Regions from separate parts of the Streptomyces sp. NPDC043861 genome, predicted to be linked through region 1. Evidence: riboswitches for the same ligand, from Rfam matches in the RefSeq annotation. Region 1 holds a riboswitch; each other region holds the start of a gene.
What was found. A riboswitch is a leader RNA that binds a small molecule or an ion and turns the genes downstream of it on or off. The one in region 1 is predicted to bind cyclic di-AMP.

Region 1 (4,174 bases):
CGGTGGCCTGTGCGAACCCGGCGCGCAGCAGGGCCAGCAGAGAGCGGGCTGCGGGACCGGACTCGTCGCCGCGGTGCGCCACGGAGATCGTGCGGCGGAACGCAGCGGGCTCGAGCGGCCGCACCCCGAGCGGCGTCGTCGCCGTTCTGGCCACCATCTCCGGTACGACCGCGACCCCGAGCCCCGCGCTGACCAGTGCGCAGACCAGCGCATACCCGGGCGACTCGCAGACCACGGCCGATGTCGCCCCCGCCCGCGCCAGCGCACCCTCCACACCCCTGCGGGGAGGGTGCGAGGGCGCACTGCTGATGAGAGGCCGGCCCGCGAGCTCATCGACCGGGAGCCGTCCCGAGCCGCCGGCCAGCAGCTGCCCCGGTGCAGTCACCAGCACCAACTCCTCGACCAGCAGGGGCTCCAGAAGGACACCCGCGGGCAACGGGTACGGTTCGCCCGGTTCGTACTCGTGCGTCAGGGCCAGGTCCACCTCGCCCGAGGCCACCGCGGCGACCCCGTACGGCGGTTCGTACTCGGCCACGGTCAGTTCCACATCCGGATGGGCCCGGCGGAACGAGCTCAGCACCGGCGGCAGGAGATGGACGCCGGCCGTGGTGAACGTGCCCACCCGGAGCCGGCCGCCGGACAGCCCGGCCAGCCGGGCCAGTTCATGTCGCGCGCGGTCCATCTCGTCCAGCACCCGCCGGGCATGCGCGGCGAGCACCTCACCGGCGGGCGTCAGCCGGGTTCCGCGATGATGGCGGACCAGCAGCGCCGCCCCCGCTTCGCGCTCCAGCTTGGTCAGCTGCTGGGAGAGCGCGGGAGGGGTGTAGCCGAGGCGGCCCGCGGCCCGGGTGATCGAACCGGCCTCGGCGACCGCCACCAGTGCCGCCAGCCGTGTCGGGTCGTACATCTGTGCCCCTTAAGCGTTCCTTCAGGCAGACCCAGGAGATTGCAAGTACACGCTAAGGGCTGTCGTGGTCCAGGGTGGGGTCATGGACGCACAGCTGATCGCCTTCGTCGGGGTCGCGGCGGGCATGGTCGCCATGCCGGGCGCAGATTTCACGGTCGTCGTACGCAATGCCCTGGCCTCCCGCTCCGACGGCGTCGCCGCCGCGCTCGGGGTGGCCGGAGGACTGGTCGTCCACACCGCGTTGGCCGTCGCAGGACTCGCGGCGCTGCTGGTCGCCGTGCCGGTCCTGTACCGGACGCTCCAGTTCGTGGGGGGTGCCTACGTCCTCTACCTGGGTGTACAGGCCCTGCGCAATGCTCTCCGGCCGAGGCCGGCGGCCGTAGGGGACGCCGAGCGCTTCGTGACCGGCACGGGAGCCGTGCGCAGTCTGCGCCAGGGCTTCCTCACCAATGTGCTCAATCCCAAGGCGCCGGTGCTCTTCCTCAGCCTGCTGCCGCAGTTCGTGCCGGACGATGCCGCGGTACTGCCGCGCACGCTGCTGCTGGCCGGCATCGTCGTGGCACTCGCACTCGTCTGGTTCCCACTGGTGGCGCTGCTCGTGGACCGGCTGGGACGGTGGCTTCGCCGGCCGCGGGCCGCTCGCACCGTCGAGGGCGTCAGCGGCGGGGCTCTCACCGCTCTCGGCCTGGCTCTGGTGATCGCTCCGGCGGCTCGCTGAGCCTCCGGCCGAGGACCAGGGGCAGCGCCCCCCACAGCAGGACGCAGACGAACAGGGTCGTCGCAGCGGCGGCGACCCCTTCGGGCGTGCCGTGCACGACATCGACGACCAGCAGTACCGCCGAGGTCAGGGCCAGGGCGAGCACCGCAAGGCCGATTCCCGCGAGCCGCGAGGAGACCGAGACGATCTCCCGTTTGGCGCCCCTGCGGAACAGTCCGCGGTGCACCGCCGCGGGTGCGGTGAACAGCGCTGCGGCCACCACGGCCAGCATCAGCGTCGTCACGTACGTGCCTCGCTGGAACGAGTCGAGGGACGGGAACCGGGCGGTGAAGGCGAGGGTCAGCAGAAACGCGAACAGGATCTGTACGCCGGTCTGGATGACCCGCAGCTCCTGCAGCAGCTCGGCGAAGTTGCGGTCCGCTCTTTCGAGCTCGGACTCGTCGCGCGAGGCACGGGGATCGTCGGCCATGTATGACGAATTGCCCGTGCCCCGCGGAACCTGTCACCTCACTGGGCCGTTTGCCCGTCCGTGCAGGTCAGCGCACGCGTCCATAGCGGACGCTCTTGGACCAGATCTTGCTCAGTTTGACGACGGAGCCGGTCTTGGGGGAGTGCCAGATCTTTCCGTGACCCGCGTAGATCCCGACGTGGTAGATGTTCCCGCGGTAGTGGAAGAACACCAGGTCGCCCACCTGGCGGGTGGATGCACGGATGTGCCGCGTGCGGTTGTACTGCGCCTGTGCCGTGCGCGGCAGGGCCTTGCCCGCCTTCTTGTACGAGTACAGGGTGAGCCCCGAGCAGTCGAAGCGGTGCGGGCCCGTGGCGCCGTACCGGTACGGGGCGCCCTTCTTGGAGGCGGCCACCTTGAGGGCCTTCGATGCGTGTGCGGTGGCGGCCTGGGCCTCCTGTGTGCCGCCCGGTACGAGCAGGGAGCCGCCGACGGCGGCGATGGTGAGAGCCGAAACGGCGCCCGTCCGGGAGAGCAGGGACGGACCGTGTGTCTGCGCAGTCATGCGCAACCCTTCGTCAGCCGCCTGTGAAGGATGACCTGTCGGGTTCGGGCCAACGAAGATGCCCGGCCGCGCAAGCGGCTTCACCCCAAGGCCCTGCCGTGTCGGCGGCCGGGCCGTACTGCGTGGGTCCTCCACTCCTGCCGAAGCACTGATGTCGACCAGGCATCCGGTGCGGCGGCAGGACTCGGCGTCCGCCCGGACCGCCCCGCCGCGGTGGCGGGGGCTTGTCGTCCCAGGGATCTTGACGCACGAACTGCCGGATTTCCGAGTCGAAACGGCGATTTGTGAGGCTCCTCACCACTGATCCATTCAGGTGGACGGACCCATTTGGCCGACGGACGAGGGAGGCGTGACGAGCGCTGGACCAGCAGCGGAACCTCTCATTCCGCCGAATGGCCCATCAGGTTGCGCAACTCGCACGGCACTTATGTCGAAGCCACGCCTACGCCGGTTGGCCGACACCCACTCGTACGCCTGCCCACCCCCGCAGCCGCGCCTCCGTCGCCGCTCTCCGGGCGCCGGTTCAACTGGTCGGCTCCGGAGGGACGATGATTCGCGCCGCCCTTCGCTCCCCGTCCAACACCCGCAGTGCGTGGGCAAGTGTGGGGGTGTGGAGCTCGCTCTCGCCGCGGGCGTGCATCAGTGCGAGCGCGTCCCGGAGGCCAACAGCGTGTGCGGCCAGTGCCTGTGCGGCGCGCAGGGCGGCATAGGTGTGTGCGGCGCCCCCGGCCGGGTTGATTCGTCCGAGCTGGTCGACGACTTCGAGATAGCGGTCGATGAACTCGCTTTCGGCGCGCGTCAGTGCGGGCAGCGGTGGCAGTTCCGGGAGCAGCACCGACGGCTCACCGGGCCGAGGGGGAAGCGGCGGACGTCCTGCGGCTCTTGATGATGTGGTCGACGAGGCCGTACTCCCTGGCTGCCGGCGCATCGAAGACGGTGTCGCGTTCGAAGGCGGAGGAGATCTGCTCCTCGCTTCTTCCGGTGTGCCGCGACAGCATCCTGGCCATCTCCTCGCGCAGTCGCAGCAACTCGCGTGCCTGGATGTCCAGATCGGTCGGCTGCCCCTCCACGGGCTCGGTCATCGCGGGCTGCCGGACGACGACCCTCGCTCCCGGCAGCGCCATGCGCTTGCCGGGAGTCCCCGCCGCGAGCAGCACGGCGGCCGTGGAGGCAGCCTGGCCCAGACATGTCGTCGCCACATCGCAGGTCACCACCTGCATCGTGTCGTAGACGGACATCATGGCGGTGATGGAGCCGCCCGGGGAGTTGATGTAGAGGCTGATGTCCTGGTCGGGGGCGGCGTGCTCGAGGTAGAGGAACTGGGCGATGACGTCGTTGGCCGAGGTCTCGTCGATGGGCGTGCCCAGGAACACGATCCGCTCCTCCATCAGCTTCGAGTAGGGGTCGAGCGTGCGAAGGCCGACGCTGGTGCGCTCGGTGAGCTCCGGCAGGACGTATCGGGCGTAAGGGCGGTTCATGGCGTACCTCTCCTCGTCGCTGAAGCGGTCGTGCGGTGCGGTGGGTCGTGCGGTGCGG
Region 2 (4,174 bases), on a different contig from region 1:
AGCGGCGCGGAGCGCCACCCGGGTGTGGCCTTCGGGCGAGAGGTGGAGCCGGTCGCCGTCCCAGGCGCGCCTGTCCTGGACGGACTTGAGCGACCACAGGTCGAGGACCGGGCAACCGTGCCGGTCCGCGATGGCACGCACATGCGCGGTGTAGGTGGCGATCTTGCCGCGCAGATGACGGAGCACGGGGACGCCCCGGGTGTCGAAGCCGGTGGTCACCAGAACGGTACCGACGACGCCGGTGAGGTCGGCGACGGCGCGTTCGAAGCGCTCGGCGACGTCGTCGGGGTCGGTGCCGGGCCGGATGATGTCGTTTCCGCCGGCGCAGAACGTCACCAGGTCGGGGGCCAGTTCCTTCGCACGGGGGACCTGTTCCTCCACGATCTGGTCGAGGAGCCTGCCGCGCACGGCGAGATTGGCATAGCGGAATGTGTGCTCCGGTACGCGGTCATCGAGGAGCACCGCGAGGCGGTCCGCCCAGCCTACGAACTGCCCCTCGGGTCCGGGGTCTCCGACGCCCTCGGTGAAACTGTCACCGACCGCCGCGTACGACCCGAATACGCCATTCATCGTTGATCTCGAATCGTCTGCCACGTCACGACATCATTCACGGCATCAAGTGACCTACGCCACCGTAGGGAGGGGTTGACGTGGCGTGACATAGACCACCAGGTCAGTTTCTCGCAAAGTGGGAATAGGGCGGCACACAGAAGTCCGCCGCCCCTCCGTCAGGAAAGGGGCGGCGGACTTCACTGACGTTACGTCAGATTCAGATCGACACGCCGTGCCCTCGCAGGTAGGCGAGCGGGTCGATGTCCGAGCCGTAGCTCGGCGTCGTGCGGATCTCGAAGTGCAGGTGCGGGCCGGTGGAGTTGCCGGTGGAACCGGACAGACCGATCTGCTCACCGCCACGCACGCTCTGGCCGGCCGAGACCGAAAGGGAGGAGAGGTGCGCGTACTGCGAGTAGGTGCCGTCGCTGTGCTGGATGACGACCTGGTTGCCGTAGGCGCCGGCCCAGCCGGCCGAGACGACGGTGCCGGGGCCGACGGACTTGACCGAGGTGCCGATGGAGGCGATGAAGTCGAGACCCGTGTGGTAGCCGCTGGACCACATGGCACCGGGCGTCCGGTAGGAGGTGCTGATGCCACCGGTGACCGGAGCGGTGTAGCCCGTGACCTTGGCCTGTGCGGCGGGGGCGGCGGCAGGAGCCGCAGCGGGAGCGGCAGCGGGGCGCTCGGCGCTGCGTGCGGCGCGCTCGGCCGGGGCGGCCTGGCGCTCCTGCTTCGCCGGAGCCGCCGCCTTGTGCTCGACGGGAGCCTTCTTCTCGGCCGGCGCCTTGCGCTCGACGGGAGCCTTCTTCTCGGCCGGGGCGGCCTTGGCCCCGATCGTGAGCTTGAGACCCGGGTGGATCAGCGACGGGTTCTCACCGACGGCCTCACGGTTGTCGGCGTACAGCTTCTTCCAGCCGCCGTTGACGTCCTGCGCCACGGCGATCTTCGACAGATAGTCACCCGCCACGACCGTGTAGGTCGTGGGGACCTTCCCCGCCTTGGGCGCCTGAGGGGCAGCCTTCTGGGCGACGGAGGTGACGGAGGCGACATGCTCGGGGCTCACGGCGGGAGCCGACTTCTCCGCGGCGTGCGCACCGGTGGCGCCGATGAGCGGGAGTGCGATGACGGCGCCACCGGTGCCGGCGGCAGCGAATCCGCGCGTGAACGGGTTGGTCCTCGGACGGCGGTGCTTACCCTTTGCGGGCATGGCGAATTCCTCTCCGGCGCCTGCGAGGTGAGCTGTCGGGTTCGGGCTGGAGATGCCCGGCCGCGTATGCATCGCGACTTCACCCCTAGCCGTCCGGAACTCCCGGCCGGCGGACTTACCTGGGTCCCCCGCTCCTGCCACACGTGGATGGGTGCGATATTCCGGACGGCGGCAGGATTGGGCGATCCGACCGGATTGCGGCGACCGTAAGCGAGCCTTGGCGGGGGTACAAGCCACCTCAATCGCCCGACATTCACCCGCGCGATACCAACACGGATTTTCCGGTGACACTCCGTGGATTACGGATCTTCGATTTCCTTATGGACAAGGGGACTTGATTCCGGCGCACGACGACAGACCGTCACGAATATGATCCCGCTCACGGTACGGCGCCCATCTCCCTTGCAACCGGGGCGCGTTATGCGAAATCACCCAATACGGACAGATGCCTCATTAGTGTCAGATTGCGCCGTTGCTCCACTCAATGGACAACTTCGCCAGATCCCCCCTCCCCCCGCACGCCCTCGAGCCCGGGCGCCACGGCGCGACTGGATCACGACGGACGGCACCCCACCCGTGGAGCGCCAGCCCCGAAAGCCCGGCACCCGGCGAGGCTCCCCCGCCCGCACGACAGGAGGGGGAGCCGGCGGCCGGACGTCCGCGGCGCGTCGAGCACGCGACCGCGTTCGGCCTCCACGATCACCTGACCGGACCAGCCCATCACATCCACACAAAGTGGAACATTATCGAGCAGATTCCGTACTCGAGGGAGCGCTCATACAGGCATAGCCGAGATGATTGCCTGAGGAATCAATGTCGTATGGTCGGAGCGCGCCATCGTCGGCGAGCAGTGCCGACCGCAGACACGGAGGAGCCCCCGTGACGCAGCTGCCACAGGTCCCGTCGACCGAACCCGAGCTCTCCGGCGTGCGCAACTTCCGGGACGTGGGCGGGCTTCCGACCGTGGACGGGCGGCAGGTGCGGTACGGACGGCTCTTCCGCAGCGGTCACCTCGCGCACGCGACCGCGAGCGATGCCGCCTTCCTCGCCTCTCTCGGGCTCCACACGATCTTCGACTTCCGCAATGCCGCCGACCACAAGCTGGAGGGCCCGGACGTCGAGCTGCCCGGGGTGCGGAACCTGAACATTCCGCTCAGCGATCCGGCCGACGGCGCCGAGTTCTGGAGGATGGTGCGCGACGGCAACATCGACCAGCTGAGGTCGATCCTCGCCGACGGCAAGGCGGCCGGCCGGATGACGGCTTCCTACCGCATGATGATCAAGACGCGGACGGCCGAGCACAGCCGGGTGCTGCATGCACTGGCGGAGGACAGTGTTCCGGCGCTGATGCACTGCGCGGCGGGCAAGGACCGCGCGGGACTGTCGATCGCGGTCTCGCTGCTCGCGGTGGGGGTCGAGCGCGATGCCGTCGAGGCCGACTATCTGAAGTCGAACGACCCGCACCGACGCTACAAGGTGCGCCGCAGCGACACTTCCCCGGCCGGGATGTCGCCGGAGGTCATGGAGCTGCTCAGCCCGCTCTTCGACGCCCGCGCCGAGTATCTGACGGCGGCGTTCGAGACCATCGAGGAGACCTGGGGCACCACCGAGCGCTATCTCTCCGACGGGCTCAAGATCTCGCCCGGGACACGTGAGCAGCTGCGCGAACGGCTGCTGGACGGCTCCGTCTGAACCCCTTCCGGCCGTCGCGCAGCATGGTCACTTGCCGCCGACGGTGAACAGCAGGTAGAGGAAGGCCGCGAACAGATGGCCCGCGACCAGGTACGCGAACAGTCGCACGATCAGCCCGATCGGGAACTTCTGCTCCTGGTGCGCGTCCCGGCTGGATGACGGCTTCTCCGGCATGACGGATCTCCTCAGCTGTGCGGATGCGCGTGCGGGTCGGGGCTCTGCAACAGGGTGTGGACGAACAACAGCTCGACCCCCTGCCGGGTGGCCGAGGTGATCCGGTGCGGCGTGAGCGAGTCGAAGTGGGCGCTGTCCCCCGGTTCGAGCTCGTGCACGCTGTCGCCGAGGCCGAGCCGCAGCCTGCCTTCCAGCACGTGCAGCCACTCCTCGCCCGGATGCACCCGTACCAGGTCTCCCTGGGTGGCGTACGGCACATGCACCCGCAGGGCCTGCATGGCGCGGCCCCTCCCGCCCGCCTTTCGGTAGGCCCAGCCGTCGGCCGCGGCGGGCCCCATCCGCCCGCCCCGGACGACCGCGTCACGCTCCGGCGGCAGCTCACCGAGCAGTTCGGCGACCGTCGTACCGTAGGCCCGGGCCAGGGCGAGCAGCATGGGCAGCGAAGGCTGCCTGTTGCCGGTCTCCAGCCGGGACAGATGGGCGGGCGAGAGACCGGCGCGCTGGGCGGCGGCCTCAAGGGTGAGACCCCGGCGGCGGCGCAGCTCGCGG
Region 3 (4,174 bases), on a different contig from region 1:
TGGTCCCCGCAGCAGCATCCGACAGCGCCGCATCCCGCCGTACCGGCGTGCGGCGAACAGCCGCTGTTCGACGCGGTGCCGGAGCGTGCGCGCTGGCGCTACAAACCTCGCCGCGCCTTCTGGCGCGGCAGGGCACTGCGCGCCTGGACCGTGATCACCCTGCTCGCGCTCTCGGGACTGGTCATCCTCGCGCTGGTGCGCGAACAGACCGGTACCGAGGGTCTTCTGGTGGGCCTCGGCCTGGCGCTGCTGCCCGTGCCGCTGCTGATGGCAGCGTTCCGGTGGCTGGACCGCGTCGAGCCGGGCCCCTGGCGGAATCTCCTGTTCGCCTTCGCCTGGGGGGCCTGCGCCGCCGCGCTCGTCGCGATCATCGCCAATTCGTTCGCGACCCAGTGGATAGCCACCGCAACGGCGGATCCCACCTCTGCGGACACGATCGGCGCGACCATCGTGGCGCCGCTCGTCGAGGAGAGCGCGAAGGCGGCCGCCATCCTGCTCATCTTCGTCTTCCGGAAGCGGGATTTCACCGGCGTCGTCGACGGCGTCGTCGTGGCCGGCTTCACCGCCACCGGCTTCGCCTTCACCGAGAACATCCTCTACCTCGGCAATGCGTTCGGTGAGGACCAGGAGTTCGGCCGCTCGGGCTTCGCATCCGTCACCGCGGCGACCTTCTTCGTGCGGATCGTGATGTCGCCGTTCGCGCACCCGCTCTTCACCGTGCTGACGGGCATCGGCTTCGGTCTCGCGGCGCTCACCGCCCGGCGGAGGAAGTTCCGCAGGACCGCGCTGCCGTTGCTGGGCCTCGCCCTCGCGATGGGCATGCACGCGCTGTGGAACGGCTCGGGCGTGTTCGGCCCCTGGGGGTTCTACGCCGTGTACGCGCTGTTCATGGTGCCGGCCTTCGCGCTGTTGACCTGGCTGGCGATCTGGACCCGGCAGCGGGAGCTGCGCACGGTCGAGGCACAGCTCCCCGCGTACGCGGCGGCGGGCTGGCTCTCCCCCACCGAGCCGCTCGCCCTCTCCTCGATGCGGGCGCGCACGATGGCCCGCGACATGGCGGGCCGCACGCACGGCCATGCGGCCGCACGGACGGTATCCGAGTACGAGGCCTTCGCGACCTCCCTGGCCTTCCTGCGCCACCGTGCCCACCGCGGCACCGCGGGCCCGGACTTCGTGGCACGCGAGCAGGAGCTGCTCCACCATCTCTGGCAGCGCAAGCACGTCGCGTCCCCGGCACTGGCCTACGCTGCCCAGGCGACGGGCCGGGCACGGACGCCGCCGCCCTATCTGGACTACGACGGGTACAACCCGTACCGGGCGTAGCCGGCCTGTCGGGAAGGGCCGCCCACGCGGAGCATGGGCGACCGACGACAACGCGGCGAGCGTGCGTACCGGGGCACGCACGCCCGGCAGGATTCAAACGGGAGGCCCCAGGGCCCTGCCCTTAGCAGCGGGACGTGTGCACCCGCCGGGGTCGTGCGAGGAAGCGGCGTCAGACGCTGAGGCCCTTGTCCCGCAGCCACGCCGCCGGGTCCACCCCGGCGCCGCCCGGCGTGTGCACCTCGAGGTGCAGATGCGGGCCGGTGACATTGCCCGTGGCGCCCACACGCCCGATCGTCTCGCCCGTGGCGACCTGCTGGCCTGCGCCGACGGTCATCGAGGACAGATGGCAGTACCAGACCTCGGTGCCGTCCTCCAGTTCCAGCACGATGCGGTAGCCGTACGAGCCCGACCAGCCCGCCGACTTGACGGTTCCGCCGTGCACGGCCTTGGCGGGCGTACCGGTCGGGGCCGCGAAGTCGAGGCCGGTGTGATAGCCGGAGGACCACATGGAGCCCGACTCACCGTAGGTCGACGTGAGCGTGTACGAGGACGTCGGCAGGGAGTAGCTCGCGGCGAGTTTGGCGAGCCGCTCGGCCTCGGCCTTGCGTGCCGCCTCCTCCTCCGCCTTCTTCTTCGCCTCGGCGGCCTCCGCCTCGGCTGCCGTCTGCTGCTTCGTCGCCTCCGCCGCGGCCTGCTCGGCAGCGGCCTTCTCCGCGGCGGCCTTCGCCTCGGCCTCGGCCTCGGCCTGCTGCTGCTCGGCCTGCTGGAGAATGCGTGCGCGCAGCGCCTCACCCGAGCCGCCGCCCTGCTGGGTGCCGGTTGCGGACGCCGTGTCGGCGACGGACATGGCCGTGAGCGGGGCCTCGTTCCGCTCCTCGCCCTGCTCGTCGGAGTCGTCAGAGATCAGGGAACCCACACCCGGCAGCGACTTGGCGTCCGGGAGGTTGTCCGTGATGGTGTCCGGCAGGGAGATCGAGACCGCCGGCTTGTCCTGCGCGGTGGCCATGCCACCCGCACCCACCGCAGCGATGACACCGACTCCGAGGACGGTGGAGCTACGGGCGAGTCCATTGCGCTGCTTGACGACGCGGTGCCTGCCACGGACCGGGCGGACGGTCTCCTCGGTCGGGTTCCACTCCTCCGTCCCGGCGGCCGGGGCCCACTCTGCGGTGGGGACCCACTCGGTGGTGGGCGGCTCTTGGAGGGCAGGCTCGTTGGACGCCACGGAGGCGTGCTCCTTTCCTTCCTTCTCGCCTACCGGGTTAGCTGACGGGTTCGGAGCAGGAAGGTCTCCTACGAGCACCGCGAAGTGCCCGATTCACCCCAAAAGGTGGTTCCCCGGTTCCCTTACGGGATTCGGCGCGTGCGCACGGAGCCGTCTCTTGCGACGGCTGGGACGACCGCGCTGCGTTATCGAACGTTAATAGACACGGGGGGCCTATTCCAAGCTGTTCCGGTTGATCGTTTGACGCTTCGGGTGCGAACTTTCCACCCAGAACATGAAGAAATCGGGCGAGTTGACTCCCTCTCACCCGAGACTCCGCTCCTGACTGTTCGTCAGATGTTATGCGGAGGGCTGCCCTTCGGTCACGCTCCGTCGCGGCGGCCTGAACAGGAGCACCACCGGCATCACACGACGTCGCTCAGGGCGCGGACAGCAGCGAGCCGCTCAGGGCACCACCGGCATCACACGACGCTGCTCGGGCTGCCGCGCCCCGGGTCTGCTGACGGCCAGCAGGGCCATGTCGTCCGTCGTTCCGCCGCCCGTGTGACGCCGCACGTCGTCGATGACCGAGTCCAGCAGTTCGTCGGGGCCGGGGAAGATACGGCCGCCCATTCGTACGCGCACGTCGTAGAAGGCGCCGTGGGCGTCGCGCGCCTCGGACAGTCCGTCGGTGTAGAGCAGCAGGGTCGCCCCGGGCGGGAACGGCACCTCGTCCACGACGTCCGTCCAGTGACCGAGATCGCCCATACCCAGCGGCAGCGCGTGCCTGCTGGGCTCCAGCAGGGCCAGGGAACCGTCCGCATGCAGCACGAGCGGCGGCGGATGGCCGCGGTTGACCACGCGGACCTGTCCGTTCCCGGGCGGGATCTCGGCGAGCACGGCGGTGGTGAACCCCTCGACGGCATCCAGGCCGTGGGCACCCTCTCGGGCGAGTGCCTGCTCCAGCCGCTGCGCGACCCGCTCCAGCGAGGGCTCCTGTTCCGCCGCTTCCCGGAACGCCCCGAGCAGCACGGCCACCGTCTCGACCGCGTCCAGCCCCTTCCCCCGCACGTCCCCGACCACCAGACGCACGCCGTACGGGGTGTCCTGCACGGCGAAGAGGTCACCGCCGATGAAGGCGTCCTCCTGCGCCGCCTCGTAACGGGCGGCGATGTGCAGCCCGCCGATGCGCTCTCTGGGCGTGGGGAGCACGGCCCGCTGGGCGGCCTCCGCGATCACACGTGCGGATGCCAGGCGCTGGCCGCTTCGGCGCAGGACATGGTTGATGTAGAGAGCGAGACCGGAGACCGTGAACACGGTCAGCGTCTCGGTCGTCGCCGGCACCTGGCTCAGGGTGCCGTTGTAGACGTGCAGCCCGATCACGACGGCGACGCTGGCGACGGCGGCGACCAGAGTGCCGCGCCAGGAGAAGAACGGGGCGGCGAGCAACGGTGCGGCGGCGAAGAGCGGCGATGCCCGGTACGACTCCGGGGTCACCAGATCGAAGACGACCCCGATGGCGATCACCAGCCAGGGCAGCAGCAGGACCAGCCGCCGGCCGCCGTTGCGCCGTTGCCGCCCGCCGTCGCCCTCTGTCTGCGCCACCAGTGGTCTCCTGCCCGGTCCACCCACCGCTGCGGACGGTAC

Region 2: it holds a riboswitch for cyclic di-AMP, as region 1 does, so the genes downstream of both, AC068D_RS03405 (M23 family metallopeptidase) here and AC068D_RS29855 (C40 family peptidase) in region 1, are expected to answer to the same signal.
Region 3: it holds a riboswitch for cyclic di-AMP, as region 1 does, so the genes downstream of both, AC068D_RS07595 (M23 family metallopeptidase) here and AC068D_RS29855 (C40 family peptidase) in region 1, are expected to answer to the same signal.

The regions. Positions count from the first base shown of each region.
Region 1 is NZ_JBWKDP010000016.1:88,537-92,710, reverse strand. Features, by position in the region: gene AC068D_RS29870 (LysR family transcriptional regulator) at 1-907, opposite strand, end outside; gene AC068D_RS29865 (LysE family translocator) at 990-1,625, shown strand; gene AC068D_RS29860 (DUF6328 family protein) at 1,579-2,094, opposite strand; gene AC068D_RS29855 (C40 family peptidase) at 2,162-2,638, opposite strand; cyclic di-AMP (ydaO/yuaA leader) riboswitch at 2,642-2,796, opposite strand; gene AC068D_RS29850 (hypothetical protein) at 3,162-3,473, opposite strand; gene AC068D_RS29845 (ATP-dependent Clp protease proteolytic subunit) at 3,481-4,116, opposite strand.
Region 2 is NZ_JBWKDP010000001.1:817,923-822,096, reverse strand. Features, by position in the region: gene AC068D_RS03410 (SGNH/GDSL hydrolase family protein) at 1-594, opposite strand, end outside; gene AC068D_RS03405 (M23 family metallopeptidase) at 770-1,759, opposite strand; cyclic di-AMP (ydaO/yuaA leader) riboswitch at 1,762-1,925, opposite strand; gene AC068D_RS03400 (tyrosine-protein phosphatase) at 2,639-3,451, shown strand; gene AC068D_RS03395 (DUF6126 family protein) at 3,479-3,625, opposite strand; gene AC068D_RS03390 (helix-turn-helix domain-containing protein) at 3,637-4,174, opposite strand, start outside.
Region 3 is NZ_JBWKDP010000003.1:20,591-24,764, forward strand. Features, by position in the region: gene AC068D_RS07590 (PrsW family intramembrane metalloprotease) at 1-1,323, shown strand, start outside; gene AC068D_RS07595 (M23 family metallopeptidase) at 1,493-2,548, opposite strand; cyclic di-AMP (ydaO/yuaA leader) riboswitch at 2,560-2,695, opposite strand; gene AC068D_RS07600 (PP2C family protein-serine/threonine phosphatase) at 2,993-4,132, opposite strand.